Regions from separate parts of the Flintibacter sp. HCN-6482 genome, predicted to be linked through region 2. Evidence: predicted binding sites of a transcription regulator. Region 2 holds the regulator's gene; each other region holds the start of a gene.
What was found. The regulator LexA, encoded in region 2, represses DNA repair genes until DNA is damaged. The targets are predictions, from matches to a motif close to CNAACANNTGTTNG.
Positions count from the first base shown of each region.

Region 1: WKS99_RS00415 (putative DNA modification/repair radical SAM protein) is a predicted target of LexA. The motif match lies at 7,543-7,556, and genes of this name have one in related genera.
Region 3: WKS99_RS03230 (four-carbon acid sugar kinase family protein) is a predicted target of LexA. The motif match lies at 3,425-3,438, and genes of this name have one in related genera.

Region 1 covers NZ_JBBKBK010000001.1:81,314-91,425, reverse strand. Annotated here, with positions in the region: gene WKS99_RS00445 (TIGR01906 family membrane protein) at 1-545, shown strand, start outside; gene WKS99_RS00440 (GtrA family protein) at 622-1,062, opposite strand; gene WKS99_RS00435 (glycosyltransferase family 2 protein) at 1,034-2,005, opposite strand; gene WKS99_RS00430 (glucosyltransferase domain-containing protein) at 2,010-3,614, opposite strand; gene WKS99_RS00425 (MFS transporter) at 3,849-5,144, opposite strand; gene WKS99_RS00420 (TIGR03915 family putative DNA repair protein) at 5,438-6,217, opposite strand; gene WKS99_RS00415 (putative DNA modification/repair radical SAM protein) at 6,253-7,518, opposite strand; gene glsA (glutaminase A) at 7,766-8,683, shown strand; gene WKS99_RS00405 (TIGR03943 family putative permease subunit) at 8,778-9,725, opposite strand; gene WKS99_RS00400 (CobW family GTP-binding protein) at 9,783-10,112, opposite strand, start outside.
Region 2 covers NZ_JBBKBK010000001.1:818,980-829,091, reverse strand. Annotated here, with positions in the region: gene WKS99_RS04145 (DegV family protein) at 1-736, opposite strand, end outside; gene WKS99_RS04140 (DUF896 domain-containing protein) at 851-1,054, opposite strand; gene WKS99_RS04135 (DUF4177 domain-containing protein) at 1,068-1,289, opposite strand; gene WKS99_RS04130 (YlmH family RNA-binding protein) at 1,314-2,114, opposite strand; gene lexA (transcriptional repressor LexA) at 2,225-2,842, opposite strand; gene WKS99_RS04120 (DUF975 family protein) at 3,001-3,885, opposite strand; gene WKS99_RS04115 (MBL fold metallo-hydrolase RNA specificity domain-containing protein) at 3,994-5,589, opposite strand; gene WKS99_RS04110 (Cof-type HAD-IIB family hydrolase) at 5,689-6,462, opposite strand; gene WKS99_RS04105 (YabP/YqfC family sporulation protein) at 6,628-6,918, shown strand; partial or broken gene yabQ (spore cortex biosynthesis protein YabQ) at 6,915-7,172, shown strand; gene WKS99_RS04100 (FtsB family cell division protein) at 7,408-7,683, shown strand; gene WKS99_RS04095 (S1 RNA-binding domain-containing protein) at 7,769-8,212, shown strand; gene WKS99_RS04090 (amidohydrolase) at 8,407-9,567, shown strand; gene hpf (ribosome hibernation-promoting factor, HPF/YfiA family) at 9,725-10,112, shown strand, end outside.
Region 3 covers NZ_JBBKBK010000001.1:660,251-670,362, forward strand. Annotated here, with positions in the region: gene dapA (4-hydroxy-tetrahydrodipicolinate synthase) at 1-875, opposite strand, end outside; gene WKS99_RS03225 (iron-containing alcohol dehydrogenase) at 899-2,059, opposite strand; gene WKS99_RS03230 (four-carbon acid sugar kinase family protein) at 2,053-3,324, opposite strand; gene obgE (GTPase ObgE) at 4,474-5,754, opposite strand; gene WKS99_RS03240 (PPC domain-containing DNA-binding protein) at 5,779-6,201, opposite strand; gene rpmA (50S ribosomal protein L27) at 6,331-6,615, opposite strand; gene WKS99_RS03250 (ribosomal-processing cysteine protease Prp) at 6,619-6,948, opposite strand; gene rplU (50S ribosomal protein L21) at 6,948-7,259, opposite strand; gene WKS99_RS03260 (hypothetical protein) at 7,584-7,943, shown strand; gene WKS99_RS03265 (NUDIX hydrolase) at 7,991-8,617, opposite strand; gene WKS99_RS03270 (hypothetical protein) at 8,625-8,945, opposite strand; gene argS (arginine--tRNA ligase) at 8,999-10,112, opposite strand, start outside.

The DNA of each region.
Region 1 (10,112 bases), 740 kb from region 2:
ACCAGATGATGGACTACTGCCTGGGCCAGCGTCCGAACTTTGCCGCCGGCGTGCTCCCCTTTTCAGCCTCCGGGGCCAGCCATTTTGCCGATGTGAGGGGGCTGTTCCTCCTGGACCTGTGGGTACTTGTACTGTCCCTGGCCGGACTTGTGGTCCTGTTTTTCTGGTGCAGGAGAAAAAAGGCTCGCCCCCATTGTTTTCTTGGACGAGGTCCCGGATTCTGGGCCGCGTCCGCGCTGGGTGCTATCTTCCTGGTGGTGGGCGGACTGGCGGCCTTGGACTTTGACCGGGCCTTTGTGGTGTTCCATGCTCTGTTTTTCCCAGGAAAAGAGAACTGGCTTTTTAACTGGTGGGAGGACCCGGTTATCCTGATTTTGCCCCAGGAATTTTTCCGGAACTGTGCCGTTTTGGTGCTGACTCTACTGCTAACCTGGTGCGCCGTCCTGATTGGGGCGGACCTGTGGGCCGCCAGTATACGGAAGAAGCGGCGGGAGGAAGTGAGTAGGCAGGGAGGCTGTTCTGGCTGCCCTGGCTGTCAAGGATAAAAAGGCGGTGTGTTCTGATAAAGAACACACCGCCTTTTATCTTCGGTCCTAGGGCTGTACCGAAAACCCCAATTTTTTATTTCGCCCGGAAGGCGAAAAAGCGTTGACCAAAGTAATTCAGAATTACAAACAGACCGGAGCCGGCTAGTAGGGTAAGGTTGCCTTCCCATTGTGGGCTAAGACCCATACCGGCCAGCAGCCAGCCCATGAGAGGCTGGGCTAGACCGTAGGCCAGTAACCAGCAGACAGTGATATTGAGCGCGAACCGAAGGACGACCCCAGCCCCTTTCTCCTGGTTGCGGAAGGTGAAGTGCTTATTCAAAAAGAAGCTGACTACGCTGCCTACAATATAGTTAGCGGCGGAGGAGACCCACTCGCCCACCTCGCCCCAGGTGTAGAGTCCCGCTAGGTTGTAGAGCCCGAACATGACGCCATAGCCGACCAGGGTATTGACAATCCCCACCAGGATGAAACGGAAGAAGGTGGGATCAAATATCTTTTTTAGCAGTTCCTTCATCCCGGTCCCCCTCGCATCGTTCGGCCACGATATACCGTGGCCGGTCCTTGATTTCCTCATAGATTTTGGCGATGTAATAGCCGATGACGCCCAGACAGATCATCAGGATGCTGCCGATGAACAGCTGGAGCAAAATGATGGTGGTAAAGCCCTCCAGCGCGTTGCCAGAGGCCCACTGCCATAGAGAGTGGATGCCCAGCACCACCGAGCAGAGAAAGACCACTACGCCCAGCAGGGTGACCAGTTGAAGGGGGGCGGCGGAGAAGGAGGTGATGTTGGTGATGGCGTATCGGACCAGGCTGCGGATGGACCACTTGGACTCGCCCTCCAACCGAGGCTGTACCTCAAACTCCACTTGGGTGGTCTGAAAGCCGATCCAGGAGGAGAGGGCACGGAAAAAGGCATTTTTCTCCCGCATAGCGAGCAGGGTATCCACCGCTCGGCGGTCCAACAGCTTGAAGTCGGAGGCACGGGACATATCAATGCCCGTAGCCCGGCTGATGATGGAGTAAAAGCTTTTAGCCGCAAAGGTATGCAAGGGGTTTTCCTTGCCACGACTGGCCTTGACCCCCTCCACAACCTGGTAGCCCTCCTGCCACAGGCGGTACATCTCCACCGCCTTCTCTGGCGGGTGCTGCAGATCACAGTCCATGACTAAAGTGCAGTCTCCACGGGCCTGGGCCAAACCGGCGAAGATGGCGGCCTCTTTGCCGAAATTCCGGGAGAAGCGGACCCCACGGACCTGGGGATGGCGGCCCGCCTGTTCCTGAATGACGGTCCAGGTGCGGTCCCGGGAGCCGTCGTCCACGAATACTAACTCATGGGGGATGTCCGCATCTATCAGGATGGCGGTAATGGTGTCCGCCGCCCGTGGGATAGAGGCCTCCTCGTTGTAGGAGGGCAGAACGACGGACAGCAGGCCGGATCTTAGGGTGTCTTCCATTTGCTTATCTCCTGTTCTCATAAGCGATCTCGAAGTCAGATTTTGGGGTGTACTCCTCCTGGAGCTTCACAACCACTCGGCCGCCCACCATCTGGACGCTGCCCTGGGCGGGGTAGAGGGGCATGGACTGGAACTCCGGAGAAGCGGCCACAGCGATCATGGTGTCCTCGTCAGGTTCCGCCACGGGAATGTTGAGCCAGTCGTTCAGGTAGTAGTAGATGTGCTTGTTCAGGGGGGCCACTGTATCACGGGGGACACTGTAATGGTCCACCTGATCGTAGATGTCAATCTGGGCCGTCAGCTGATCTTCCGGGATAGCGCCCACGATAGCGACCTCCATCCCCGGCTCATAGCCGGGGCAGGCCTCCACACGGGCAAAAAGCCGGGTGAGATAGCTCTCTGTAGCCCGGTGGGCCTGGGCGGAGGCGGTGTACAGCAGATTGTTGGTATTCAGGCAGAACACCAGCAGAAGCACTCCCCACAGGACAGCGGCGGGAGGGACCCAGGCCCCAGGACCGGCGGAGGCCCCTTGACTGTCCAACAGCCCGACGGCCAGGAGGACCAGAAGATAGACAGATACAAAGGCGTATTTCATTAGGGGAGTAGGGACAGACCATGGGCTGAGAATCTGGCCAAAGTCCATGCCCAGAGGCAGGAGGGCGACCATAGACAGGGCGGTCAGGGGCCGCCACCTATCCCGATAAAGCCCCTTTTTCCCCAGGTGGAGGAGAAAGCAGGCTCCCCCCAAAGCCAGAGCGGCCAGATCCAGAATGACCATCCACAAATCAGCGAAGCCGTTGGCGGAGCCGGGAAGAAAAAAGAAGGACACCACCTGTTTATAGGAATCCAGGATAAGCCGGGGAAGCTGATCGAAGGGATAGCCGGAACTGGCGGCGTCCATTCCCAGATAGGATAACAGCTCCAGGCCCTTGAACTGTAGGAACAGCAGAAGGACACCGTAGTACAGCAGGGCGCCGGCAGCCAAATAGGCCATCAGCCGGAGACCTAGGCGGAGGGTGGATTGGAAGGTGAACTCAGGGTCCAGAGCAGCCCGAAACACTGCCAGTAGGGACAGAGAGATGGCCACAGTCACATAGGCCTGATAAGTCCCCATGGACAGAGCGAGAGCCACCACTCCAGCCGCCCAACTCAGAAGGGTTCCCCGCCTAGCCAGCCAGACGGACAGCACCGCGAGCAAAATAGCCAGACAGTAGGCGGAAGCGGTAAACAGGTATAAAAAGGTGTATCCCATCACTGGGAAAGCAGCCATCACCGCACCGGCTAGCCCAGCGAGTACCCGGCTGTCCAGCCGAAGCAGACTGACGGTCAGGGCAGCGGCGGTTCCCAGGAGGAGCAGGGACAGCAGGCCGATGGCTGCCGGCATCTGGGTGTAACTGTTGAGAGCGGAGGCGTAATGGAGAAACCAGCGGCCGGAGATAGTCATCTGTTGAAGATCATGGACCCGGCTCAAGCCGTCAGAGTTGGGGATGAGGTTGGTGAAGGCGTACAAATGGACTAAAAGGCCTGTGATCAGGCAGCTGAAAAAGGCGGTCCGCTGGGCGGGAGCGATCCGGCGCCACAGACCGGCGCCCCGTTGGTCAATGGTCATAAGTTCCCTCCTATGTGGGGGCCAGTGTACATAAAATCTCATTCCACATTATAGGCCGTTTTGCGGGATATTGCAAGGGAGAGGAAAAAAGTAGAGGAGAAATTTGGCGGGCCCAATGGACGTATAAACAGTATCACCTTACAGCGGATGGCCAAACAGTGCACGGAAGGAGGATTGGGAAAGAAAACAGGTCCCGGACCATAAGGTCAGGACCTGTTTGGTGTTATGGGAGGACTATCCCTGGCATTCTAGGGCCCAGATTCGCTTGTCCCGCCGGAAGAGCAGGCAGGTGGCCACACCCAGAAAGCCCATGGCCAGGAACAGCCCGGCGGCGCCGGCGCCCTTTCCGGTCCCAAAGAGGGCAGCCCAGAGACTATCTGGACCAAGAGCGGCGGCGAGAGGCTCAAACACCTGATCTACCAGAAAGCCGCCCAGCAGATAACCCACCGGAATGGTGAAGAACTGAAAGGAGTTGCGGGCGGCGTATACCCGCCCCTGGATGTCCACAGGGATCCTGGATCGGAATAGGGCGTCCAGATTGGCGTTCATGATGGGAATACCCACCCAGCCGAGGGTGGCGCCCACACACCACAGAGAAAGATCACGCCCCAGGGCGAGAATAAAATTTTCTGTGGACATTGCCAACAGCAGGGTATTGTAGATGACACGCACCCGGCTTTTTGGGGCCGGTAGGAGGGAAGCGGCTATGCTGCCCCCAAGCATGGCCACACCGCTGACGCTCTGGACCAGGCCCAGGACATTTTCGCCACCCCAAGGACGAGTAAGGGCCAGGGCAGGCAGGGCCGCGTTGAACATGGAGGCCGTCAGGTTGATGGCGGCCAAAAAGAGAATCAGATCTAAAATACCTCGGTTCTCACCGAGATAGCGGAGACCGGCCTGGGTGGAGCGTAGAAGGCTCTCCGTCCGCTCCGGCTTTGGTCCCTGCGGAATGGGGATGAATAGCAGCAGGGAGCAGAAGGCCAGCAGAAAGGTAGCCAAGTCAAAGAGAATGACCCACTCCAGTCCCAGCAGGGTGTATAGGGCAGTGCCCAGGGCGGGAGCCAGCATATTGTTCAGCGAGTAGGACAGAGAACGAAGGCCGCTGACCCGTTGGTAGTGCTTCTCCGGTGTCAGCAGAGTGACCGCCACGTCAGCGGCAGGCTGCTGAACTGTGTTCATCAGGCCGGTCAAACCGTTGAGAAGGTATAGATGCCACATATGAAGCTGACCGGATGCCGCCAGCAGAAGCACGGTCGAGGTGCACAGGGCGGCAAAGGTGTCGCAACAGAGCATGGTAGCCTTCTTATTCCAACGGTCGCTAAGAGCACCTGCGAAGATGCTCACCAGTACATATGGGGCATAGGAGCATACGGAGAGCAGGGCTGTGGTCAGGGCGGAGCCCCGATCCTGATACGACCAGAGCACAAGGGCGAAACTGGTCATGGAGCTGCCCAGAGTGGACAGCAACTGGGTGAACCAAAGGATCAGAAAGGACTTCAGCTCACCAATAAAAGAAAAGACAGATGACATGGGACTTTGCTCCTTTTTTGTTTTATAGGGATAAAACAGGCGCAAAGTCCGGCAGGGGCGGTAAGGAATGAGAAAATACACGCTCCACGCAAATCCGCCCGGTCAGACTTTGCGCGGAGCCGCTCCAATGGCAAGCTTCATGGTACTGTCCTCCTAAGATGCCCATATTCGGGCAAGCTCGCCGTAGCATCACCGGCGGCAGGGACAATGATACCACGGAATAGGGCGAGAAACAAGGGGCGGCCTTACGGCAGCCACGGAGGGTGTTGTCAGAGCTTCCACTGGCGTTAAGGTCAGCCATGGACCTCCGGCAGGGCACGGTCCCACTCCTTTTGGAACTCGGTCATCATACCCCAATACCGCTTAGGCATCTGGGTCATGCGGCACCTGGGATTTTCCCGTCCCCGGATGGAAATCGTATCATAGAAGGATTTCCACAGGCGGCGGTAGGCCAGCTCGCTCTCGCCGGCCGGTCCAGGATGAAAATCTTCCACTGGCAGGATGGCCCACTGGTTCGGCTGGTGGAACAGCGCCTCGCCATGAGTGCGGTCGTGGAGGACGAATCGCTCCTGGGGATATCGAGAGCAGAAATGGGGACGAAGTAGGGGGAGGACCCGGTTCTTGGGCTCAATCTCTCCGACCAGCACGCCGCCCTGGTCGGAAAAGCGGACAAAGCCAGTGTATAGGTGCGCCTCGTTGTTCAGTTGCTGGACCGCTTTCCGTACCTTGTCCACAGTCGGGTCGGTCAGATCCCGGACAAAGGCCGGGCCCCGCTCATAGCCCAGGCGGATAAGCCTCCAGAGCCACAGCTCCTTCTCCGGCAGACAAGTGAGAAATCCGCGAGCGGCCAGTTCCCGCCCCTCATGCCCCAGCTTGGGGGAGAAGGAGCGGTATACACGCTGGGCGTGCTCCTCCACGGTGATAATGGTTCTCTGGGGGTACAGAGAGCAGCAGGGGTCCTCCGGTGTGCGGAACTCAACTGGTTCTTCCTGATTGACATATGTTTCAAAAACACAGGTGAGAAAACCAGAAAAGGTGCCGTCATAGTGGCAGCATACTTGGGTCCAAGGCATGAGATCACCTCCTGAATAGTATGGAGTAGCCCGCTTCAAACAGCTTGGTCGAACAGAGACAGCTGCTCGCCCATGGGAGAGGTCTGAGCGGGGGGCTCCAAAGCGAGCAGGTGGCGCAGCAGGCCGTCCTCGCTGACCCGCAGTCCCTCCAGGCAACGACCGGAACAGGTGAGGAAGTACTGGGCTCGTTTCAGTACCACGCCCAACCTCTTTAGACCCTCAAAGGTCAGTGGACCCACCCGTCGGGCGGTGAGAATACGCCGGGCGCTTGTTACCCCGATACCTGGCACCCGGAGAAGGGCCTCGTAGTCGGCCCGGTTCACCTCTACCGGAAAAAATTGCAGATGCCGCAGCGCCCAGCAGCACTTGGGGTCCATCCTGGGATCCAGATCAGGCTGGCTCTCATCCAGCAGCTCCTCTGCCCGGAAGTGGTAGAAGCGGAGCAGCCAGTCCGCCTGGTACAGCCGGTGCTCCCGTAGGAGCGGGGGCTTAAAGTCCTGGAAAGAGGGGAGGAGAGGGCTGGTGGATACGGGCATATAGGCGGAAAAAAAGACCCGCTTTAGACAATATCGGTCATAAAGTCCTTGGGTGAGGGCGAGAATGTGCCGGTCACTCTCCGGCGTGGCCCCTATGATTATCTGGGTGGACTGTCCCGCGGGAGCGAAGCGGGGGGTATGGCGGTATAGTTTCAACTCCTGCTTGGATAGGGAGATGCCATCCCGGATCTGCTTCATTGGGGCCAAAAGGGCCTCCTTTTTCTTGTCCGGTGCCAAAAGGGCCAAACTTTTGGCACTGGGCAATTCGATATTGACGCTCAACCGGTCGGCGAGCAGGCCCAGTTGGTGGGTGAGGAGGGGATCGGCCCCCGGAATGGCCTTAGCGTGGATATAGCCCCCAAAGCGGTGCTCTGTCCGCAGCAGGTGGAGAGTCTGAATCATCAATTCGGTGGTATAGTCCGGATTCCGAACCACAGCTGAGGAGAGGAACAGACCTTCGATGTAGTTCCGGCGGTAGAAGCCCATGGTGAGATCACACAGCTCTCTAGGGGAGAATGCGGCACGCCGGACGTCGTTAGTCCGTCGGTTGATACAGTACAGGCAGTCGTAGATACAGATGTTGGTCATCAGCACCTTCAAAAGAGAGACGCAGCGCCCGTCGGCGGAGAAGGTGTGGCAGCAGCCGGTCATGGAGGTACTTCCGATGGTTCCGGAGCGTCCTGCACGGTCCAGTCCACTGGAGGTGCAGGCAGCGTCATATTTCGCAGCGTCTGCCAGGATATTCAGCTTGTCTAGCAGTTCCATGGTGTTCGCCTCCAACACAAATATAGAACATTTGTACTATACAATTATAGTAAGAAGGAGCGAGATGTCAAGAGGAAAAATCTTTCTACCTTGGACATTTCGCGAGATGCCACTGTTTTGCGCATTGACCTATGTATTCTGAAACGGGGAAGAATTTATGCTTTCATTGACTTTATTATGAAAGTCAGCTATAATAAATCCATAAAAATGGAGTGCTCCTGTTGAAAAAATACAAGGAGGATGGGGAATGGAAGAGTTGTTGGAGCAGTTACTGGAGGATTGCCGGCCCTATACCCAGCAGGGAAAGGTGGCCACTTATATCCCGGAGCTGGCGAAGGGAGATGCCAATGACCTGGGGATTTATGTGCTCCGCAGCGACGGGCGGCACTATCAGGCGGGGGACTACAAGAAGCGATTTACCATCCAGAGCGTGGTCAAGCCTATCCTCCTGCTGCTGGCGCTGATGGACAACGGGGAGGAGTACGTCCGATCCCGGGTGGGCGTAGAGGCCACGGGCAAGCCCTTTGACGCCATCAATGTCACGGACCAGACCTTGTTCAGCGACCACTTGAACCCCATGGTCAATATGGGCGCCATCGCCATGTGCACTCTGATTAAGGGAAAGGACTATGAGGAGCGATTCCGGCGCCTGCTGGACCTGACCAGGCAGCTGGCCGGAGACCAGGAGATCGATCTGGATCAGCAGGTCTACCTGTCGGAAAAGCGGACGGGAAATAAAAACCGGGCACTGGCCTTTCTGCTGAAGACCTATGGCATGATCGAGGACGATGTGGAACAGGTGCTGGACTGCTATTTCAAAGCCTGTTCCATCTCGGTGAACAGCAAGGACTTGGCCCACATCGGTTTTGTGCTGGCCAACCGTGGGAAGCTGCCTCAGACAGAGGAGCGGATCTTCCCCAGCCGGTATGCCACCTATGTCAACGCCATTTTGATGACCTGTGGGATGTACGACGGCTCAGGAGATTTCGCGGTCAATGTAGGCGTGCCGGCCAAAAGTGGAGTGGGAGGCGGCATTATGGCTGTGGTGCCCACCAGAATGGGAATCGGTATCTTTTCCCCTGGGCTGGATGGAAAGGGAAACAGCCTGGCAGGTATTAAGGTGTTGGAGGAGTTGTCTAAGCGGATGTATCTAAGTATTTTCTGATAAGGGAGGGGGGAGCGATTGAGTTTGCGGATGCTCCCGGCCAAAAGGGAAGAAAAAAGCGGCGCCCGGTACAAAGTACCGGGCGCCGTTCTGCTTATCTGAAATATACCAGGGGATCCTCAGGGCGCTCCGCCTTCTCCACCGACTGGGCGTACAGGACCACGCCCTCTCCATCGTAGACGTCGGCGCGCTCCCACCGGATTTCAGCGGTGACCTTGACCCACTCTCCCTTTTTCAGGGAGCGGGCTCTGTCATACTTACAGAGGAAACCGAAAAAGCGGATATCCTCGGCACAGCAGGTCATGGCGTTGCGGCCGGGGACGAAGGTGCCACGGGGCAGCTTGGAGCCGGTCATGGCCTGGGTTTTCATGGTGATGGTCTTGCCCACATACCGGTCAGGGTGCTCCTGGATATCCAGGTACCAGATGCCGTAATCCGGGTCCTCCAAGGTGATGTGGTCCTCCTCCAGGGAGTAGGGGAGGATATCCTCCACCTCTAACTCCTCCCCCTTCTCGTCCTCAAAGACGATTTCGCACATACGGTTCACCGCCCGGATGGACCGCTTCCAGCCGGCCATGGGCATATCGGGAGTGCAGCGGTTGAAAAGGACCATATCCGCCTCAGTCACCATGTCGATGAACATGGACTGCATATTGGCCAGATACATCTCAAAGGTGGTGCCGTCCACCACATGGATGGCCTGGTACAGCCCCCAGGTCTTGGGCAGCTTCAGCTTGCGCAGAAGGTCCACCGGCCACATCCCATTGAACTCCATCAGGACCCGTTCCGGCTGATAGCGCCGGTCTACTTCCTTCAGAAATTCGGTGTTGAGCTGCTCCTGCCCCTCGATGGGGACCAGGCGACAGTTGCGCTGGGAGAGAAACTGGGGGTCGTACTCCTCCTCGCCATCCTCGCACATGAGGAGGACGGTGCGCTGACCGTCGTTAAAGTAATCCATATTCAGTGTGTCGGTAAGAAGGGTGGTTTTGCCGGCGTCCAAAAAGCCGGTGATAAGATACAGGGGGATCCTACTATCGGGCATGATCTTCACCTCGTGGTATGATATGGATGGGCGGCCATGGGCCGCCCATCTAGCAAATTAGGCCAGCAGGAACAGCTTTTCCAGCTGGTCCTCCTTCAGCTCGGAGCCGATGACACACAGCCGGCCGGTATAGTCGGCGCCACCCTCACGGATCTGGAACTCCTCAGGCACCAAGTCGAAATGGAGCCAGGTCTGCCCGTCGTCACAGGGCACCATGCCCTTGGCCCGGAGGATATAGCCGTAATCCTCGCCCATAGCCAGGGCGGACAGGGCCTCCTGCAGCTCCTCACGACTATATTTCCGGGGTGTTTCCCGGCCCCAGGAGGTAAAGATCTCGTCGGCGTCGTGGTGGTGATGGTGGTCTGCGCCACAGGCCATACAGGTGTC
Region 2 (10,112 bases):
GCTCCAGGTTATTGCCATGGACGACCAGATAGGGGCTGTTAGCGCTCCGCTCCTGTTTGCACAGCTCCACAACAGCGGAAATCGCGTTTTTCTCCCCCCGCGCCTTGGACAGTATCTTGGACTCGCCGTTGGCGAAGGTCATAATGGGCTTTAACCCCAGGGCTTCGCCCATGAAGGCTGCCGCGGCGGAGATCCGGCCGGATTTTTTGGCAAACCGCAGGTCAAGAGGGGCGAAGATCACCCGGACATGATCCACCCAATCCTGGATAAAATCCACGATCTCTCCCGCCTGGGCGCCGGCAGCAGCCATCTTGGCCCCCTGCACCACCGCCCAGCCGTAGCCCATGGTGTAGTTTTTGGAGTCGATGATATGGATATGGAAGGTGTCCTGGGCATCGGGGTGGTCCTCATAGAACTCGTCCCGGGCCTGTATGGCGTTGCCATAGGTGGCTGAACCCTTGGAGTTGATAGAGGTGTGGATCAGATCGGTATAGCCCTCTTTCCACGCCTTCTCAAAGCATTCAGTGAAGAGATAGGGGTTCAACTGGGCGTGGGTCGGGATCTGAGGGCTGTCCAGCAGCATCTGAAAGAACTCGTCGGGAGTGAAGTCAAAGCCGTCCATATACTCCCTGTCGCCCATCGCGATGGGAAAAGGGAGGACCTGGATGTTCCACTCCTCCCGCAGAGCGGCGGGAATATCGGAAGCAGAGTCGGTAGAAAATTTAATATGAGCCATGGGGGGCCTCCTTAAAAAGATAGGATAAGCGCCTGGCGGGACATAAAAGGATCGAGAGTATTATCCCAGATGCCGGGGAGATTGTCAATGAACCCCTGCTCCGGCTAGAGCGGATCACTTCTTCCGCAGCCGGGTCCGGGTGCCGTCAGGATGTTGAATGAGGGTATTGTCCAGATGGGCCATCAGATTGGACTTACAGGCGGCGATATACTCCTGTCGCAGCAGGGCCCGTTCAGCCTCCTCCTCTGGGGTGAGGCCGGCGGGAGACTTGGCCTTCCGGGCCAGCTCATTGATGCGGTCGATCTTCTTCTGCTCCATGCCTTTCCCTCCCTTATTCCTGTTCTATCTCGCGTTCAAATACCAGCTCGATGGTCTCAATATGTCCAGAGGCCCGCTGAACGCTGGGCAGATAGCCCACATAACGCCAGCCGGCGGCGGCCCGGCTTCGAATGACTTCCTGGTGGCCCTCAGTCCGGATGCCGACGCCGCCGAACAGGCTGTACCCTCCGGCGGAGAGGGCCAGAACCTCAAATTCATATTCATAGTGTGCCATAGCTGTGCCCTCCTATCCGGCGGCTTAAATATATCTCTCCAATACCAGCATGGTCCGTCCCTTTTTGGACTGGCCGGGGATCTCCCGGACCACGCACTTGCCCAGTCCGCGGCAGGTGAGAATGTCTCCCACATCCACCAGCTTGTCCCCTTTGAGACACTCCCGGTGGTTGACGGCCGCCTTGCCGGCGGAGATATAGGCCATGGCTTTGGAGCGGGACAGGGAAAAACCGGCGGCAAGCACCGCGTCCAGGCGAGGGGTGGCGACTGTGTCCCGGATGAGCCTTACCTTCGCCTCTCCAGGGGAAAGGGAAGCCAGAGGAATTTCCCGGAGCTTTAACCGCCAACGCCCGGCGGACTCCCACTGGGAGAGGAGAATGGGCAGTACCTCCCGGAGCAGGATCACCTGACAGGTCCTGTCGCCAGGGAGCAAGATGTCCCCCAGCTTTTCCCTCGTCAACCCCAGGCCCATAAGGGAGCCCAGAATATCCCGGTGGCTTAACTCGGAACCGGGAGGGAAGGCGGCCTCCAATGCGGCCAGCGGTCCCTCTGGGTCCAACAGGAGGTCGTTCTCATCCTGCCAGTCGGGGAGGAAGGCGCACAGGGCCCGCTCTGCGCCGGGAAAGCCACCCCAAAAGATATGGCGGGGCTGCCCCCAGGCGTTGAGTAAATCGGTGACAGAGGCCTGTTCACCCGGCGAGAGAAAGGGGGTATGGGCTGGGATGCCCCGGTCCTGAGCCAGTTCCAGCTTGTCCAGCACACGGGCCAGCAGCACCCGCTCCGCCCCGTCACGGGCGCAGCGGTCCAGAAGCTCCTTCTTGGTCACGACCCTTCTCGCCTCCCTCTGTTTGCCTGTTCAGTATACTGGACAGGACCTGGGATTGTCAACGAAAAAAGCCGGCCATGGGGAGCATGACCGGCCGCAGAGGGACAAAATTAGTACCGTCGGACTACCGCCACCACCTTGCCGACTATCTCGGCTTTGGTGCCGTCGATAGGCGGGTAATCAGGGTTTTGGGGAAGAAGCCAGGTGCGGCCGTCTTTTCTATGAAGGGTTTTGACGGTGGCCTCATCCTCAAAAAGGGCCACTACGATCTCACCATTCCGGGCCTCCTGCTGGCGGTGGACCACCACCAGGTCACCGGGCAGAATCCCGGCGTTCAGCATGGACTCGCCCCGGACCGTGAGGGCGAAGTGCTCCCCGGACAGACCGGCAGTGTCGAAGGTGAGGTAGTCCTCAATACACTCTTGGGCCAGGATAGGGGTGCCGGCGGCTACATTGCCAAGGATGGGTATTTGGTTGGCGTGGGGGTCCTCCTCCTCTGCCACCGGGCCCATGGATGCCCCCGGCAGGGAGATGGCGCGGGTCTTGCCCTCTGCCTTGACGATGACACCGGCCTCCTCCAGCCCCTTCATGTGGAAGTGGACGGTGGAGGGGGATTTCAGTCCCACCGCCGCGCCAATCTCCCGGACCGAAGGGGGATAGCCGTGCTGATTGGTAAAGGAGAGGATATAGTCATAGATCTGCTGCTGCTTGGCGGTCAGTTTGGCCATGGCAAGGGCTCCTTTCGGCAGACGGACAGAAAATTACACACTAAAATTTAGATGTATTTTATCATACATTTGTACGAATGTCAAACGAATGTTCCAAAACTAAGGAAGCCTCTAAAAAACGCCAGGACCTAGAGGTCCTGGCGGGTAGCTTTGGATGTTCAGAGAGGGGGCATCTCCACAGAACCCTCCCGCTGGAGGCGCAGCCGGGCGTCGTAGAAGCCGGCCATGGTCACGGAGCGATAGGGATAGAGCCACAGCTTTACCGGGATGGAGGCCAGCAGGAGAAGAAGGGCGGAGCGGGGATAGGAGAGGATAATCTGATAGACCATGTAGGCATCCCCGTAGTGCTCCAGGGAAAGAGACTGGAAGAAACCGCCCTGGACCAGAACCAGAAGTAGTGCCAGTGAGTAGAGAAGCAGGTCAAGCAGTTCCCAGCCGATGAAGGAAAAGGCCAGCTTGAACATCTCCCACTTCCAGCCCCGCGTCAGCTCCACACTGCGGCGGACCGCGGCGAAGGCCCCGTAGTCAGGGTGGTCGGCCAGCAAATAGTAGGCCAGGGCGTAGCGCAGAGAGACCCAATAAGAGAAAATCATGATGCCGGCAATTAGAACGGGGATCACAAGGAAGGAGAGGCCTGGGGAGAGAAGAACCGGAATTAGGACCAGCCAGACGACGGGGATGCACAGCAGGGACCAGGCCAGCGTGTGGAGAAAGATCAGAATGGAGGTCATGATAACCAGCAGGGCCACGGAGAAGCCATCGGCTAGGGCGCCCAGTCCGGGAGACAGCTTCCGGGAGGTCCACATGGACCATAGCGTAAAGCCAAAGCCAACTACCGTGGAGTACAGGGAGAGGAGGATGGAAAGGAACAAAGCCGGCAGACTGATGTTTCCTGTGTCCGGGGCCGGAACAAGCAGGCCGGCCAGTGTGGAAACACCAGTGGTCATCAGCAGATATACCAAGGTGACCACCCAGAAGGAAGGACGGGAGCCCCGAATGGCCTCCCTAGCCTGCCTTTTCAGTTCTCTGCGGTCGATCTCCATAAAAACTCTCCGTTCTTACTGTCATAGTTGGGGAAGGGCGCCGCTGCCAGCAGGAGCGAACCTTCGCTCCGGTCCATCCGCGCTGCTCGCGGCGGCTCAAACGCCTCTCTATTCCCACTTGTCCATGATTTGCCGAAGCTGATCGGCCAGCTTGGACAGATCCTTGTTGGAACGGCCCCGGCTGCGGCTGATAAGGTCGGCCAAGTCCTTGGACACATCTTGTAGCCGCAGGAAGGCGGCGGAGGGAGCGGAGGCGCCGCCTGTGGTCCGCTTGCTCTCCAGAACAACGCCCTTTGCCAGCATACGATTTCCCAGCAGATCATAGACCTCCTCATAGAGAGGCGCGTGGGCGGGGATGCCCCGCTCATTCAAATCATTTGCAAAGAGGTCTGTGATCTCACTATCCCCGTGTACCACGAACACTTGGTCCGGCTTGGGGGAGAAATGGCCGATCCAGTCCAGCAGGTGATCCCGGTCGGCGTGAGAGGACAGGCCGGGGAAATTCAGGATCCGGGCCCGGACGGCGATCTCCTCACCAAAAAGCTTTACACTTTTGGCCCCCTCCAGCAGACGGCGGCCCAGAGTGCCCTCCCCCTGATAGCCCACAAAGACCACAGCGCATTCGGGGCGCCATAGGTTGTGCTTCAGGTGGTGGCGGATGCGGCCGGCATCGCACATACCGGAGGCGGAGATGATGATTTTAGAGCTCTTGTCCATATTGAGAGCCTTGGATTCCTCGGTAGACTGGGTCAGGGTCAGGCCGGGGAAAGTGAACAGGTTGTCGCCACCCTGCAGGACGGCAATTGCCTCCTCGTCCAGGTAGCCGTGAAGATCGCCAGCGTAGATCTTGGTGGCCTCAGCGGCCAGGGGAGAGTCCACGCAGACGGTAAAGTTGGGGACCGATTTGACCATCCCCTCATTTTTGATCTCTCGGAGGAAGTAGAGCAGCTCCTGGGTACGGCCTACGGCAAAGGAGGGGATAACAATGTTGCCACCTTTGGAAAACACGTCGTCAATGAGGGCGGCCAGGGCCTCGGTATAGCTCTCTGGGGGCTGGTGGTTCCGGTCGCCGTAGGTGGACTCCATGATGACATAATCCGCCTCTGTCACAAAGGAGGGGTCCCGGATGACAGGCTGGTCTACGTTGCCCAGATCTCCGGAGAAGACCAGCTTCTTGGTGACACCGTTCTCAGTGGCCCAGATCTCCACACAGGAGGAGCCCAGCAGATGGCCGGCGTCGCAGAAGCGGACCTCTACACCCTCGCACAGCTCGAAGATTTGTCCGTACTCCTGGGTATTGAGGAGCTGGAGGGCCTCCTCCGCGTCTGTCAGGGTGTAGAGGGGCTCTACCTCCTCCCGGCCGGCCCGCTTTCCCTTCTGGTTCTGCCACTGGGCATCGCTCTCCTGAATATGAGCGGAGTCTCGGAGCATGATGGACAGCAGCTGGGCGGTGAGCCGGGTGGTATAGATGGGCCCGGAAAAGCCCTCCTTGACCAGCAGCGGAATGCGGCCGGAGTGGTCGATATGGGCGTGGGTGACCAAAACATAGTCGATGTAGCTGGGGGAAAAATCCAGGGCGTTGTCATCGTGCTCGTCCCGGCCCTGCTGGAGACCGCAGTCGATTAGGATCTTCCTGCCGTTGACTTCCAGACAGTGGCAGCTGCCGGTGACCGCGTGGGCCGCGCCAAAAAACGTAAGCTTCATGTAACAGTTCCTCCTTCGGTGCCGATTCTTGTCTTTATTGTACACGGACCAGGGAAGAAAATCCACAGGAAATTGTAAATTATGTGTAAAAGACGGGGGCTACAGCAGACCGAAATGTTCCAGAGCGGACAAAATACCGTCCTCATCCACTGTCCCGGTCACAAAGTCGGCGTGAGAGCGTACGAGAGCGTCGGCGTTGCCCATGGCTACTCCCACATGGGCGTGGCGGAGCATAGGAATGTCGTTTTCCCCATCGCCGAAGGCCATGGTGTCCTCCAGGGAGATGCCGAAGAAGTCCAAAATGGCGTCCATACCCTGGTCCTTGCCGCCGCCTGGGGAAATAATATCCACGAAATCTGGGTGCCAGCGCATGACCTCCAGTCCTGGGAAGGGGTCTCCTAAAGCCTGCTGCTCCTCCCGGGTGAGGAAGGCGGTGGCCTGAAACACCTGTCGCCCTTCCGCCCGCCGGGCGGGAGCGGAGGGGGGGAGGGGGACAGCTAGCTGCTTGGGGAACACCTGAGCCCGCGGCCCCGGGTTTACAAGGTAGCAGTCCTCCTCCTCCAAAAAGATACAGGGGATAGTGGAATGCTCCATCAGCTCCACCAGAGCTTTCACCCGCTCCGGAGCGAAGGGGACGCTTCGAAGCACCCGGTCCTGAGCAAAGCAGTATTGGCCGCTGAGGGTGATGCAGCCATCGAAGGGAAAGAGATCCCGGACCGACTGACTCATGACTTTGTGGCGGCCTGTGGACAGGAATAACCGGATTCCCTTCTCCCGCAGGCGGTGGAGGCCCTCCAAGACAGCGGGAGAAATTGTGTGGGTCTGGAAGCTAACCAGAGTGCCGTCGATATCAAAAAAAATGGCTTTTACCATGATACAATCAAACCTTTTCCAATAGGATTCGCATGAACAAAACCTATTGTACACTAAGAACGGGCAGATTTCCAGACGATCTTTTCTGGAAGGGAGAGCAGCGGCGAAAAACAGGCATAAAAGCCCCCACTTGTCCCATAGGATGGAGCAAAAGGGGGTGAAAACATGGCCTATGAAAATGAGAAGCTTCGGCCGGACACAGGCCACCATGTGATCCTAGAGGACCGGGAGCAGCTAATGATATCGGGGGTGGAGGAGGTGGAAAGCTTTGACGAGAGCGCCATCTTCCTGACAACTGCCCAGGGGGGGCTGGAGATCCAGGGGGAGGGGCTCCACATCGAAAAGCTGTCCTTGGACGGAGGAGATCTGAAGGTCGAGGGGACGGTGAACGCCCTGATCTACGAGAGCGGCGGGCGGGAGCAGGGCGGTCTGCTGGGCCGCCTATTCGGCAGATGACCATCGATACCGTTCAGCAGGGTCAGGCTCTGTGCCAGGCTCTGGCGCTGGGGGCGCTGTTTGGGCTGCTGTACGACCTGTTCCGTATTCTGAGAGTCCGGGTGAAGCTGCCCGTGGTGGGTCCCCTGCTGGATCTGGTGTTCTGGCTGGTGGCCACGGGGACTCTGTTTCTCTGGTCCCAGGGGGCCTGGGGGGGACAGATCCGTTTCTACGGCGCCTTGTTCTGCATGGCGGGGGGAGGGGTATACTTCTGGGTGATCAGCCCCTGGTTTTTGAAGCTGGGCTACTTTATGGCGGATATCGTCACATTCCTTTTGGGAATTTTGACCTTCCCGCTGGCCCTGGGGAGGGCTGTTTTAAAAAAATTCGGAAAACTTGCGAAAAATACCTTTCTTTCCGGCGTGAAATGGTATAGAATAGGACAGAAAACCGAGGAGATGGAGCGCGCGGTCCGCCGACGAGCCGCCAGGGAGAGAGGAGAGGATGTCTATGAAGCTGAAGCGAGCTGGGTTTTTGACCAAAATCGTGGTGCTGGCCCTGCTGATCTATATGGCCACCTCTCTTCTGGACCTGAGGGGCCAGATACAGACAGCCCAAGTCCAGCGGGATACGCTGGCCCGGCAGGTCAGCGACCAGCGGCTGGAAAACCAGGAGCTGGAGGCCGCCATCGAAAACAGCGACGATCCTGAGATGCTGGAGCAGGTGGCCCGGGAAAAGGGCCATGTGAAGCAGGATGAGATCGTCTATATCGATGTGGCCAACTGAGCGATCCAGTCAAACGGGCTCTCCAGCGCCGTAATCTGTGTGTGGCGGCGCGGGGAAATTTACAAGGAGGATATTTCGGTCAGTTATGGAGTTTGGTGTTGGGTCCATCTTGGACGGTAAGGTAACGGGAATTACAAAGTTTGGGGCCTTCGTGTCCCTGCCGGAGGGAAGATCCGGCTTGGTCCATATTTCAGAGATCGCCTATTCCTATGTCAACGAGGTGTCCGACCACCTACAGGAGGGGCAGGAGGTCAAAGTGAAGGTCATCGGCATCGACCAAGCCAACCGGATCAACCTGTCCATCAAGCAGGTGGCTCCGCCCCCCCAGCGTGGCCCCCGTCCCAACGGAGGCGGCCGCCCCAGTCAGGGCGGCGGACGGCCCATGGGCTTTGCCCGGCCCGCCCCCAAGGAACCCAGCGATTTTGAGGACCGGCTCAAGCAGTTCATGCAGTCGTCAGACAGCAAGCTGTCCGAGTTGCGCTATATTGAAAAAAAGGGCGGGAACCGCCGGGGAGGCGGCCGCCGGTAAGCGGGATATGACAGGGCCGCCGCATATGCGGCGGCCCTGATTTTCACAAAAGAAAACGCCCCGTATGGGGCGTTCAGTCCCACGGGAAGAAAGATACCGTGGGGAAGCATATTGGTCGAGCCGTTTTAACTGTAACAAAATATCTCAAAAGAGTCAATGGGAGCCTTTGTCGCTTCCTGTCAGTGGAGGAAAATATGCTTATTATCAATGGGACCGTCCACACCATGGATGGCCTAACCATCCCCAACGGATATGTGGCCGTGTCTGGGGACAAGATTGCCAAGGTGGGGCCTATGGAGGAGTGCCCCGACCACTGGGAGGGAGAGACCCTGGACGCACGCCAGGGCCATATCCTGCCCGGCTTTATTGACGCCCATTGTCATCTGGGGATGTTCGGTGACGCCCTGGGCTTTGAGGCCGACGACGGGAACGAGGCTACCGACCCCTGTACCCCCCACCTCCGGGCCATAGACTCGGTCAATCCGCTGGACCGGTGTTTTGAGGAGGCCCGTCAGGCCGGTGTCACCACCGTACTCACCGGGCCGGGCTCCGCCAACCCCATCTCCGGTCAGTTCGCCGCCATTAAGACCACCGGAAAGTGGGTGGACGCCATGGTGGTCCAGGCACCGGCGGCCATGAAGCTGGCTCTGGGAGAAAATCCAAAATGCGTTTACAACGAGCGGCATGAAACCCCGGTCACCCGTATGGCTACCGCCGCCATCATCCGGGAAAACCTGGCCAAGGCCCTGGAGTATGGAGAGAAGCTGGAACGAGCCGCGGAGGACGAGGAGGAGGACAAGCCCGACTATGACGCCAAGCTGGAGGCCCTGCTGCCCGTGGTCCGAGGGGAGCTGCCCGTCCACATTCACGCCCACCGGGCGGACGACATTGCCACCGCCATCCGTATCTCCAAGGAGTTCGGACTGAAGTGCGTCATCGTCCACGGCACGGAAGCCCATCTGATCCCCGAACTGCTGGTCCAGGAGGGGGTGCCTGTCATTACCGGGCCCTGCCTGGGGGACCGGTCCAAGCCGGAGCTGGCCAATATGACCATCGAATCCCCGGCGGTCCTCGCGCTCCACGGAGTCAAGACGGCCATCTGTACCGACCACCCAGAGGTGCCGGTCCAGCACCTGGCCCTGTGTGCCGCCATGGCGGTGAAAGGTGGCATGAACCCGGAGGCCGCCCTGGCCGCCATCACCATCAACCCCGCTCAGATTGCCGGGATCGATAACCGGGTGGGCTCCCTGACGCCGGGGAAGGACGCGGATATCGTCATCACCTCCGGCCACCCCATCAATCTGTTCAGCCGGGTCCAGACGGTGCTGATCGGCGGACAGCGGATAAAGGGATAGGTCCAGGAAAATTTAGAAAAAATTAACAAAAGCCTATGGATATTTTTCGTGCTTGTGGTATAATAGATTAACGGTGGGAGGGAACTCCCTCTCCGCTGGAGAGGTGAGTCCCTCCCGTCGCTATACCTTGCCTGATAGGGCGAAAGGAGCGAAAGTTATGAAATTTGTGTTCACGGACAAAAAGGTGACCCTGCCCAACTTCATCCACAAGTACGCGGAGAAAAAGGTGGGAAAGCTGGACCGTTTTTTTAAGGAGGATGCCACCGCCTCGATCACGTTCAGTGTGGAGAAGGAGCGGCTGAACAGGGTGGAGATCACCATCCGCTCCAGCGGCACTATTTTCCGGGTATCTGAGAGTACCTCTGATATGCAGGCGTCCATCGACGCCGCGGTAACCACCCTGGAGCGTCAGATTCGGAAGAACAAGACCCGGCTGGAGAAGCGGCTGCGCCAAGGGGCCTTCGAGCGGGCGGTGGATGCGGCGGAGGTCTCCTCCTTCGCCCCAGAGGAGCCGGAGGAGGGCGAGTACCGCATCGTCCGGAGCA
Region 3 (10,112 bases), 160 kb from region 2:
ACCTTTCTCAACTCCTCTACCCCCTCGTCACATAGGTAGTTGAAGGGGCGTCGACAGTCGCCCACCGGATAGCCCAGCATGGAAACAGCCTTTTTGACTACGGTGTTGGGATTTCCATATTTAAATATCGCCCGGAATGAAGCGATGGATTCCTGGGCCACTTCAGCTTCCTCCAGTTTACCGGCTTTAAACAAATCATAAATGGAGGCCAATACATGGGGATACACATTAGCACAGCCCGCAATACCACCGGCCCCTCCCGCTTTCAAGCAAGGAAGGATTAAAGAGTCGTTTCCAGACAGGACTTTAAAGCCCTTGTCCAAATCCCTGGTCAGGTTGATATATGCCTGCAAGTTGTCCCAGTCGCCGCTGGAATCCTTGGCCCCCATAATCACATCCACATCCTTCGCCAGCTTGGCAACGGTTTCCGGCAGCAACTTGTTGCCAGTACGTGCCGGGATATTGTACAGAACGATGGGAATATCCACATGCTTGGCCACCTCAGCATAGTGGTTATACAACTCCTTCTGAGAGGCCAGGGCAAAGCTCGGGGTAATAATGGACAGTACATCCGCGCCCAATTCCTGAGCCTTTTTGCTCATTCGAATCGTGTCAGCAGTGGAAATACAGCCTGTGCCGGCATAGACGGGTACCCTGCCATTTACTTGGTCAATAGTAACCTCCAGCACCTCAATCTTTTCCTTTTCACTTAGTATATAGCCCTCACCATTTGTTCCAAAGGGAAACAGGCCGTGAACGCCGCCCTCAATCATTCGTTCAATTTGCTCCCGCAGCACATCCAAGTTAACGGACTCATCCGAATTCATAGGAGTGAGGATTGGCGGGATAATGCCTTTTAACTCAATCTGCATCATTTTTGCTTCCTTCTTCCTCTAAATTAAAGTATTTCAAGATACAATGCCCTGGCATCCTCAGGAGTAACCTGTCGCATATTGTTGACCAGTAGTCTCTGGACCTGCATCCCAGCCTCTACTAAGCCGTCTAGGTCTTCCGCCGGAACGCCAAACTCTTTTAGACTGGTTGGAATGTCCAAATCCTTGACGATCTTCTCCATCCAGGCCAGCATGTACGCGCTCTTTTCTTCCACAGTCACACAGGTCTTCTCTCCATGGACACAGCGGTCATAAGCGACAGCAAATCTTTCTCGGCACTCAGGCTCATTGAATCGCATGACAGGGGCCAGCAGGATTGCGTTAGAAACGCCATGGGCAATATGGTACTTGCCGCCCAATGGATAGCTCAGTGCATGAACCGCTGTAGTACCAGAGGCCGTGATGGCTAATCCCCCATAATAAGCGGCGATCTGCATCCGGTTTTTGGCCTCCATGGCCTCCGAATCGTTACAAGCATCCATGATATTATTCAAGATTAAATCCAGACCTTCTAGGGCATACAAATCACTGAAAGGGTTCGCTTTGTTGCTAGTAAAGCACTCGATACAATGGGCTAAGGCATCTACCCCAGTAGCCGCCGCAATTTTCCTGGGCAAATTTTTGATCATTCTGGCATCCAAGATCACATAGTCTGCAATCATATTTTCGTTAACTATACCCACCTTCAAGTTCTTTTCTGGTACGGCCACGATAGCATTTGGGGTAACCTCTGCCCCCGTTCCAGCAGTCGTAGGGATAAGAATGATAGGGACACACTTCTGTGCCTGACCAGGCTTGTCCAGCAGCTCCTTTACACCATACTGGTCTGTTACTAATACGCTAGCGAGTTTTGCTGCGTCCATTACCGATCCGCCACCGCAAGCGACAATTAGGTCTGCACCGGATGCCTTGAATTGGTCAACTAACTTTTGAACTGCTTTATAGGAAGGTTCTGCGGGAAGATCATCCAGCACATAGTAGTCGGCACCAGATGCCTTCACAGCTTCCTCAGGTAAGGCGAACAAGCCGCAGCCTTCGATGCCTTTATCTGTAAACATAGCTACCCGTTTTGCTCTACAGTTTTGAATAATAGCAGTGATGTTCCCGATGGCATTCTCTCCACCATATACTGCGTGGGGCATTTTCAAATTGTATTCTTTCAGCATACTAATTCCTCCTCGCCACTGTGGGCAATTATTTTGGCTAGATCAGTCAGCAATTCCGCTGAACCAAATCCTCCGGATTTTGAAATTAGATCGATTCGTTTCCCATTGTACTCTGTTCGGGAAAGAACCACCCCAGGCACCAGTTCACACACTGGAATCAAACTGTCTTGATTAATTTCCCTCATAAATGCCAACAGTGTGTCACCACCAGTCAGCATCAGTGTCGCTTCCAAACCGCCTTCGAGCATCCGCTCTAATAGTCTTCCCATAGACTGGGCAATAGCGCTTCTTGTCGCTTCTATATTCATATCCCTAGTCAGCGCATAGCTGCGGGTCTCCTCAGCTTCCTCCGGTCCTCCACAATCGATTATAGCGGCTGTACTATGTTGGAGCTTGTTCAGCCATTGAGCAAGAACACACTCTCCATCCTCACTCTCCAACCAGGTGGGATCCAATTTCTGTTGTGGTGTCAATCGGATACGATGCATGCCATTCTTTTCCGCAGTGTCCAACTGCTCTATAGTGATGGGATTGATGCTACCACACACGGTGATGAGGCGTGGATTCATAGCGGGTCTTCTACAGTCATACTGTGTCAGATTTAGCAATTTTGGCAATACCGCGGCTAATCCGGCACAACCCGCCAGCAGTTTCAGCTGATGGCAGTCATTCAATCTTTGAGCGATTTGAAGAAGGTCCTCGTCGGTGACTGCATCATAAATCAAAATACCTTCTTTATCGGGTATGTCTTCTCCCGCAGCGACTAAATATGTTGGTATATTACTTTGCTCCCCAATTATGTTCTGGATATTTGAGTGCCTGACTGGCTCAAAAGGGTCAGAACCGAACACGCTGTCTGCCACTGGGACCTGCCCAATATAGTGGATGCCATTTACTGTTACTCGATTCATTTTAGGAAAGGCCGGAATAAAATGGAGCTGTTTACCATGGGCCGCAGCCCGCATAGCAGAAAGTTCACTGCCTATATTGCCCCTCAATGCGGAATCTATCTTTTTATAGATACAGGAGACAGAGGCCTGCTGGGCCTGACTCACGATCTTTGCCACGATCTCTCCAGCCTCTGCTGGAGGCATATGCCGAGTCTCAGCAACAATAATAAGCACTTGGACTCCCTGTTCCAGCCCAGCAAAAATATTCTGGTTTTGGGGGGTATATACTCGAACCAAGGTCCCTTTAGCCTTAAATTGTATTCCTGTGTCCAAAGCCCCAGTAAAATCATCTGCAATAACCAGTAGCTTAATCATGACATTCCCTCATTCAAACTGCTTTATTTTGGAACATCCTTAATCTTTGAAAATGAGTTTGAGAAAAGACATCCCTATATATCATTTACTTAATCAAATCCTAACTTTTGTTTCTTTTCATATCAATCCATTTGACTTGTAAAAATTGTTTATATTTGAAACGATTTCTCTAGCGTTTTATGCAAAAATATATCTCGCCGCCCTCTCATATAGGAAAGCCCTCTATCATCATTGGGCAGTATGACCATATCTAATTGCTTATGGGCATAAAAATCCCCCCGCGGATACCGTGGAGGGATCTTGGGGGCATTTTCTGTTGTCAATCTACGCTAACTCGGCTTCACTGGTATACATTTTACCATTTCACTGTTCCCTCTCCTATGGTGTAGCCGTTTTTATTCCTGGATGTAAGGTAGAAGGAAAAAGGTAGAAGAAAGAAGGCGCGTAACTTTGTCATGACCTTTGGATAATGGGAAGACAGCAATATAAATCGTTTCATACCATATCTAACATACGCAAGGGACCAAATTTCCTTCTGACACATATTCGGCAGTAATAGCAGTAAAATAGTGTATGTCTTATATAAATAGACCTACCCCCCATTTTTAAGTACAGATACTTCCTCTATCAACAAACTTATAGAAATAGATGCAGGTCCGTCCTAGTCTTTTGATAGCCCTCCTAAATTCATTACCCAACTATTCCTGTATGGACTGTTCACTCTATTTTTGCCCTCTTTGGGTAGCCAAATGTATTGCTAAACATTTGCTTAACCGTACGAATACAAATATCGGTTTTCTTGCTGGCGGCCTCGTAATCGTCTATATTGTTGCCTGTATATTTTTTTATTCTGTTAGTTGACGGCAAAGCTGGATTTTACCAATAGACTTACTACGTCTTGGTTTACACTACTTTACTGTGTGCATAAAGTTATACCGTAATATACCAAAAGCCCTTCAAAAAACAACTAGTCGGAATTTCAGGAATAACGGATCTTCTACTATTTTTTAGGAAATATAGTAACGGGCAACAAAATTTTATATAAGATTCTAAAATCAAAAGCTTTATGTAAATACAGTACGAAAAAATTTCCTCCATATACGAAAAACACCGTTCCGCAATTATGGAACGGTGTTTTTATAGATAAAATTACCTTTGGTATTCGAACTCCAGGTCGTACATGGACACGATATCCCCGTCCTTGATGCCCATCTCCTCCAGCTTGTCGAACAGACCGGACTGGCGCAGCTTCTGGTCGAACCAGTTGCGGCTCTCATAGTCGGAGAAATTGACGTTGGCGATAAGCCGCTGGAGCCAGGGGGCGTCCACCACCCAGGTGCCGTCAAACTCCTGGATATTGACCTCTCCCTCGGTATCCACCTCCGGGGGCCGCTCCACATAGGTGGGCTCGTACACCACCACGGGAGGCAACTGGGCCAGCTCCTGGGCGCATCGCTTTATCAGCTCCTGGGTGCCCTGGTGGGCGGCGGCGGACATCTCAAAGAGCTCCAGTCCCTTTCCCTCCACATGGGCCCGCAACTTGTCCAGCAGGGCGGGGTCCTCCATGATATCCACCTTGTTGGCCACCACCAGCATCTTCCGCCCAGCCAGTTCGGGGGAGTATTGGGCCAGCTCCTCATTGATGGCCTCAAAGTCGGCCACTGGGTCCCGGCCCTCGCTGCCCGACACGTCCACCACATGGACCAGCAGCCGGCAGCGGTCGATATGCCGCAGGAAATCGTGGCCCAGGCCGGCGCCCTCCGCCGCCCCTTCGATGATGCCGGGGATGTCGGCCATGACGAAGGACACCCCATCCTCCACATAGACCACCCCCAGGTTGGGAAACAGGGTGGTAAAATGGTAGTTTGCGATTTTGGGCTGGGCCCGGCTGACCACCGACAGCAGGGTGGACTTGCCCACGTTGGGGAAACCCACCAGCCCCACGTCGGCCAGCAGCTTTAGCTCCAGCACCACATCCCGGCTCTCTCCGGGCAAGCCCGCCTTTGCGAACCGGGGCACCTGCCGGGTTGGGGTGGCAAAGTGCTTGTTGCCCCAGCCGCCCCGCCCCCCTTTACACAGGATGAAGGGCCTGTCGTCGGACATGTCCCTGATGATCTCCCTGGTCTCGGCGTCCCGGATGATAGTGCCCCTGGGGACCTTGAGGACCAGGTCCTCCCCGTCCCTGCCGGTACATCGCTTGCCGCTGCCGTCGCCCCCATTTCCCGCCACATACTTCCTCTTATAGCGGAAATCCATCAGGGTGGACATATGGTCGTTGACCTCTACCACAATATTTCCGCCCCGGCCGCCGTCGCCCCCGTCGGGGCCGCCGGCCGCCACATATTTCTCCCGGTGGAAGGAGACCACACCGTTTCCCCCGTTGCCAGAGCGGACGGTGATCTTTGCGGTATCTACAAAAGGCGCTGCCATCTGGGGCACCTCCTCACTCTCAAATCAAAATTCCAGCAGGTTCAGCCCCACTGTATCGCTGAACTTCCGCCCCACCTGGCCGTCCCACACCTGGAGGAACAGCTCCAGCGTGGCGCTGATGGTGGCGGAGGACAGGTGGCCGGCATGGACCTGGTCGGTGACCGGATTGCCGATGGTAATGTGGAGGTGGAGATAGGGCTCGCCCTCCTTACGGGTGACATTCCCCACCAGAGCGGAAATTTCATAGTTCCCCTGGTATCGCTGGGAGTAGTATTTCTTCTCCACTGTGTTGAAAATACCAATGGTCACGTCGTTGGCCGCCCCAAGAGCGGATACGCTGGCCAGTTGGATACTCTCCTGCTCCACCAGCCGGGTCAGGCTGCCCACGATCTCCTCGCCGGGGTCCAGGCGAAGCACATAGCCCTGTTCAAATTTGCGGTAGTCCATATTTTATCCTCCTTCACAATATTCCCCGTTTTCTGTCCCATATCCTTGTCCAAGGCGGGGCGTCACATTCCGGGACTGGAAAAAGGCCGCAAACGGAGTCCGTTTGCGGCCTTCTGTTAAGCAACGAAATTACTGGGCGATCTCCACAATGGAAACCTGCTTGCGATCCTTGCCCAGGCGCTCAAACTTGACCCTGCCGTCCTTCAGAGCAAACAGGGTGTCGTCGCTGCCCTTACCCACATTGACGCCGGGATGGATGTGGGTGCCGCGCTGACGGACCAGGATATTGCCGGCCAGCACAAACTGTCCGTCGCCCCGCTTGACGCCCAGGCGCTTGGCCTCGGAGTCACGGCCGTTCCGGGTGGAACCAACGCCCTTTTTGTGGGCGAAAAACTGCAAACCGATATTCAGCATAACTTACACCTCCATGACGGAAATATTTTCTGGGTACTCCTCCGCCAACTGGACACAGTGGACCATCAGCGCCGCCAGAAGGGTCTGGCAGGTGCTCTCGTTGGTCTGGCCCAGAGCGCTGGGGAGCTTGAGGGAGATGGATGCGTCCTTTTGCTTCACCTTTACAGCGGCCTCCAGCCCCAGTACGTCGTTGACGGCGCACTCGGTTAGGCGCACGGCGCTGGTGATGGCGGCGCAGACGATGTCTTCTCCCTCCGGGGCATAACCGCTGTGGCCCTTCACCTCGAAGCCCACGATCCGGCTGCCCTCAGTCTGAAAGGTTACGGTGGTCATCAGGCCTTAATAGCGCCGATCTGCACCTTGGTATAGGGCTGGCGGTGGCCCTGACGCTTCCGATAACCCTTCTTGGGGGTGTACTTGAAGATACGGACCTTCTTGCCCTTGCCGTTCTTCACGACAGTGGCAGCCACAGAGGCACCCTCCACCACGGGAGCGCCGAAGGTAGCCTTGTCCCCATCCAGGATGGCCAGCACCTGGTCAAAGGTGATGGTCTGTCCGGCCTCGGCCTCCAGCTTCTCGATAAACAGGGTGTCCCCTTCGTTCACTTTGTACTGCTTGCCGCCGGTCACGATGATTGCCTGCATTTGTTTCAACTCCTTCATTACGGGCTCGCTCTCGCAGGAGGGGGCCGTTCCCCGCTTGTCACACCTGGGTCCCCTTGCGGCCGGGTCGTTCACTCCCCTGACCGGAAATCTGGTGCTTTTCCTGTTCAATGCGGCTATGATAGTTTATCAGCAGAGCAGAAGGTTGTCAATAGAAAACGGAGATTTTTTCTCCTGTTTCCACCTTTTTTGGCCTCTTTCCTCCAAAGGTGGAATATACCATCCAATTAATAAGAATCACTTGCGTTAATATTTGTTCTGTGCTATATTCTTCTCATCCAATACCATTGAGAGGAGGCGTTCCCCATGAAATTCAAGCCCGAATTGTCCACCGCCGTCCTGGAGCGGCAGCTTCTGGACCGGGAATTTTCCGCCGCTTGGGAGGCGGGGCGGGTGCGTCTGGGGGAAAGCTGTCTGTTCTTTCCCAAATTTTCCGGCACTACCTATCTCCCATACAGCCAGATCGTGAACGCCTATCTACGTCAGGAGGAGGTCAACGCCAATTTGTGCTGTGGCCGGGCCAATTTTGACCAGTTTTTCCTCATGGTCCGTGGGACCGACGGCCAGCTGCGCCGAGGGCAGGTGCTGTCCAAGGAGAAGGGGAAGGAGGCCCTGGCCCTCCTCGCTGCCGCCAATCCCGCCATTGAGATCGGCTACCACCCCTGACCAGACATAGGCAAAACGGCCCGGCCGCCTATGCGGCCAGGCCGTTTTCAGTTCCTCTCCAGGGAGCGGACCAGCGCCACCAGATGGCGGGTGATCCGGGCGGTGAGTCCCCAGATGGCCCGCCCCTTCCAGGGGTAGATGGGGACGTTCTCTCCTCCCGGCTGCCAGCGGTAGTCCCGCGGGATGCCCACCAGCTCATAGGGGAAGTTCTCCCCCGTCTGGGGAATCAGCTGATAGTCATACTCCAGGGGCTGGGTGGCCAGCAGGTGGCGGAGGGGCACCAGGAAGGTCTCCTCCACCTCCGCCGAGTTTGGGCACATTTTCTCTACCGCCCTCCTGTCCACCAGGGCCAGGACAGGGTACATGATGAAGTTGGCCCGGTGGGCGATAAAGTCCAGCCGTCCCAGCACCCGGACCGCGGATCGGGGGATGGACAGCTCCTCCTCCGTTTCTCGCAGGGCACATTCCTCCGGTGACTCTGCCCCCTCGATCCGGCCGCCGGGAAAGCACACCTCCCCCGGCTGGCGGCGGAGTGTATGGGCCCGGACCTCGTACAGCAGGGACAGGCCCTCCTCTCCCTCCACCATGGGGACCAGTACCGCATATCTCCCCGTGGCGTCCATCAGGCCGGGCTGGCGGCGGGCCAGCAGGCGAGTCAGCGCATCCAGTTCCATAGCCACCTCACACCAGGTTGTTGTACAGCAGGGCAAAGGTGAACAGCAGCCCAATGAGGGAGCCAGCCAGATAGACCCACTCTCTTGGCCAGCGCCAAAACAGGGCGGCAAAGATCTCCGTCATTGCCAGATCGAGCAGCAAGCCCTGCCCCTTGGGGACATAGTGGTGGTTCGCCGCCGTTGGGGGCCTGATGGTCACCATATCAGGCAGCAGCCCCCAGCCCACTAGAGCGCCCAGCAGGCCCAGCACCACCAGCAGGTAAGTGATCAGATTGCGGTGGCGCTGAAGGGCGTCCCTCTGGCGTGGGAACCATTCACGCTTTGCCATGGCTCATCCTCCTTTGGAAAAACACGCCCCGTCGGGGCGTGTTTTCCCGTTCTTTACATCTTTTCCGGGGCGGACACGCCCAGCAGCTTCAGGCCGTTAGCCAGAACGGCACGCACTGTGTCCGCCAGCTTCAGCCGAGCGGACAGCACAGCGGACTCCTCTCCCTTGATGCGGCAGGCATTATAAAACCGATGGAAGTCCCCAGCCAGGGCGGACAGATACCGGTTGATGCGGCTGGGGTCATAATCACGAGCCGCCAGATGGAGCTCCTCGGGGTATTGGGCCAAGGACTTTACCAGGGCCAACTCCTCTGCCGCCGCCATCAGGCTGGCGTCCACCTCCGCGGCGGCGGGTACCTTGGCTCCCTCCTCCGCCAGGCGGCTCACCAGGGAGCAGATGCGGGCGTGGGCGTACTGGACATAGTACACAGGGTTGTCGCTGTCCTGGCGAACCGCCAGGTCCAGGTCAAAGTCCACCGGGCTGGTGGCCGTCCGGGAATTGAAAAAGTACCGGGCAGCGTCCACGCTTACCTCGTCCAGCAGGTCGTGGAGGGCGATGGCCTTGCCCGACCGCTTGGACATTCGGACAGGCTTGCCGTCCTGCATCAGGTTGACCAGCTGCATCAGCACAATGACCAGCCGGTGGGAGCCGTCCAGCCCCAGCGCGTCCAGGGCAGCCTGGAGTCGGGCCACATGGCCGTGGTGGTCGGCGCCCCAGATGTTGATGGCCAGATCAAAGCCTCGCACCTCCAGCTTGTTCCGGTGGTATGCGATGTCAGCGGCAAAGTAGGTGTAGAAGCCGTTGGCCCGGCGGAGCACATCATCCTTCAGATCCAGCTTGTCCACCTGCTCCCGGCTCTTGCCCTCCCGCATGAATTTCTCCTTGAGCAACTGAGTGGTGTTCAGCCATAGGGCCCCGTCCTTCTCATAGGTCCAGCCCTTTTCGGTGAGCATCTGTACCGTTTTTTCCACATAGCCGCTGTTGTGCAGCTCAGACTCGAAAAACCACTGGTCATAGACGATGCCGTATTTCTTCAGGTCCTCCCGCATCTTGGGGATGTTGACTGACAGGCCGTATTCGGCCAGCTTGTCCAGCCGCTCCTCCTCGGGCAGATTCCCCCAGCTTTCCCCGTGGGCCTCATAGATGGCCTTGGCCAGCTCCCGGATG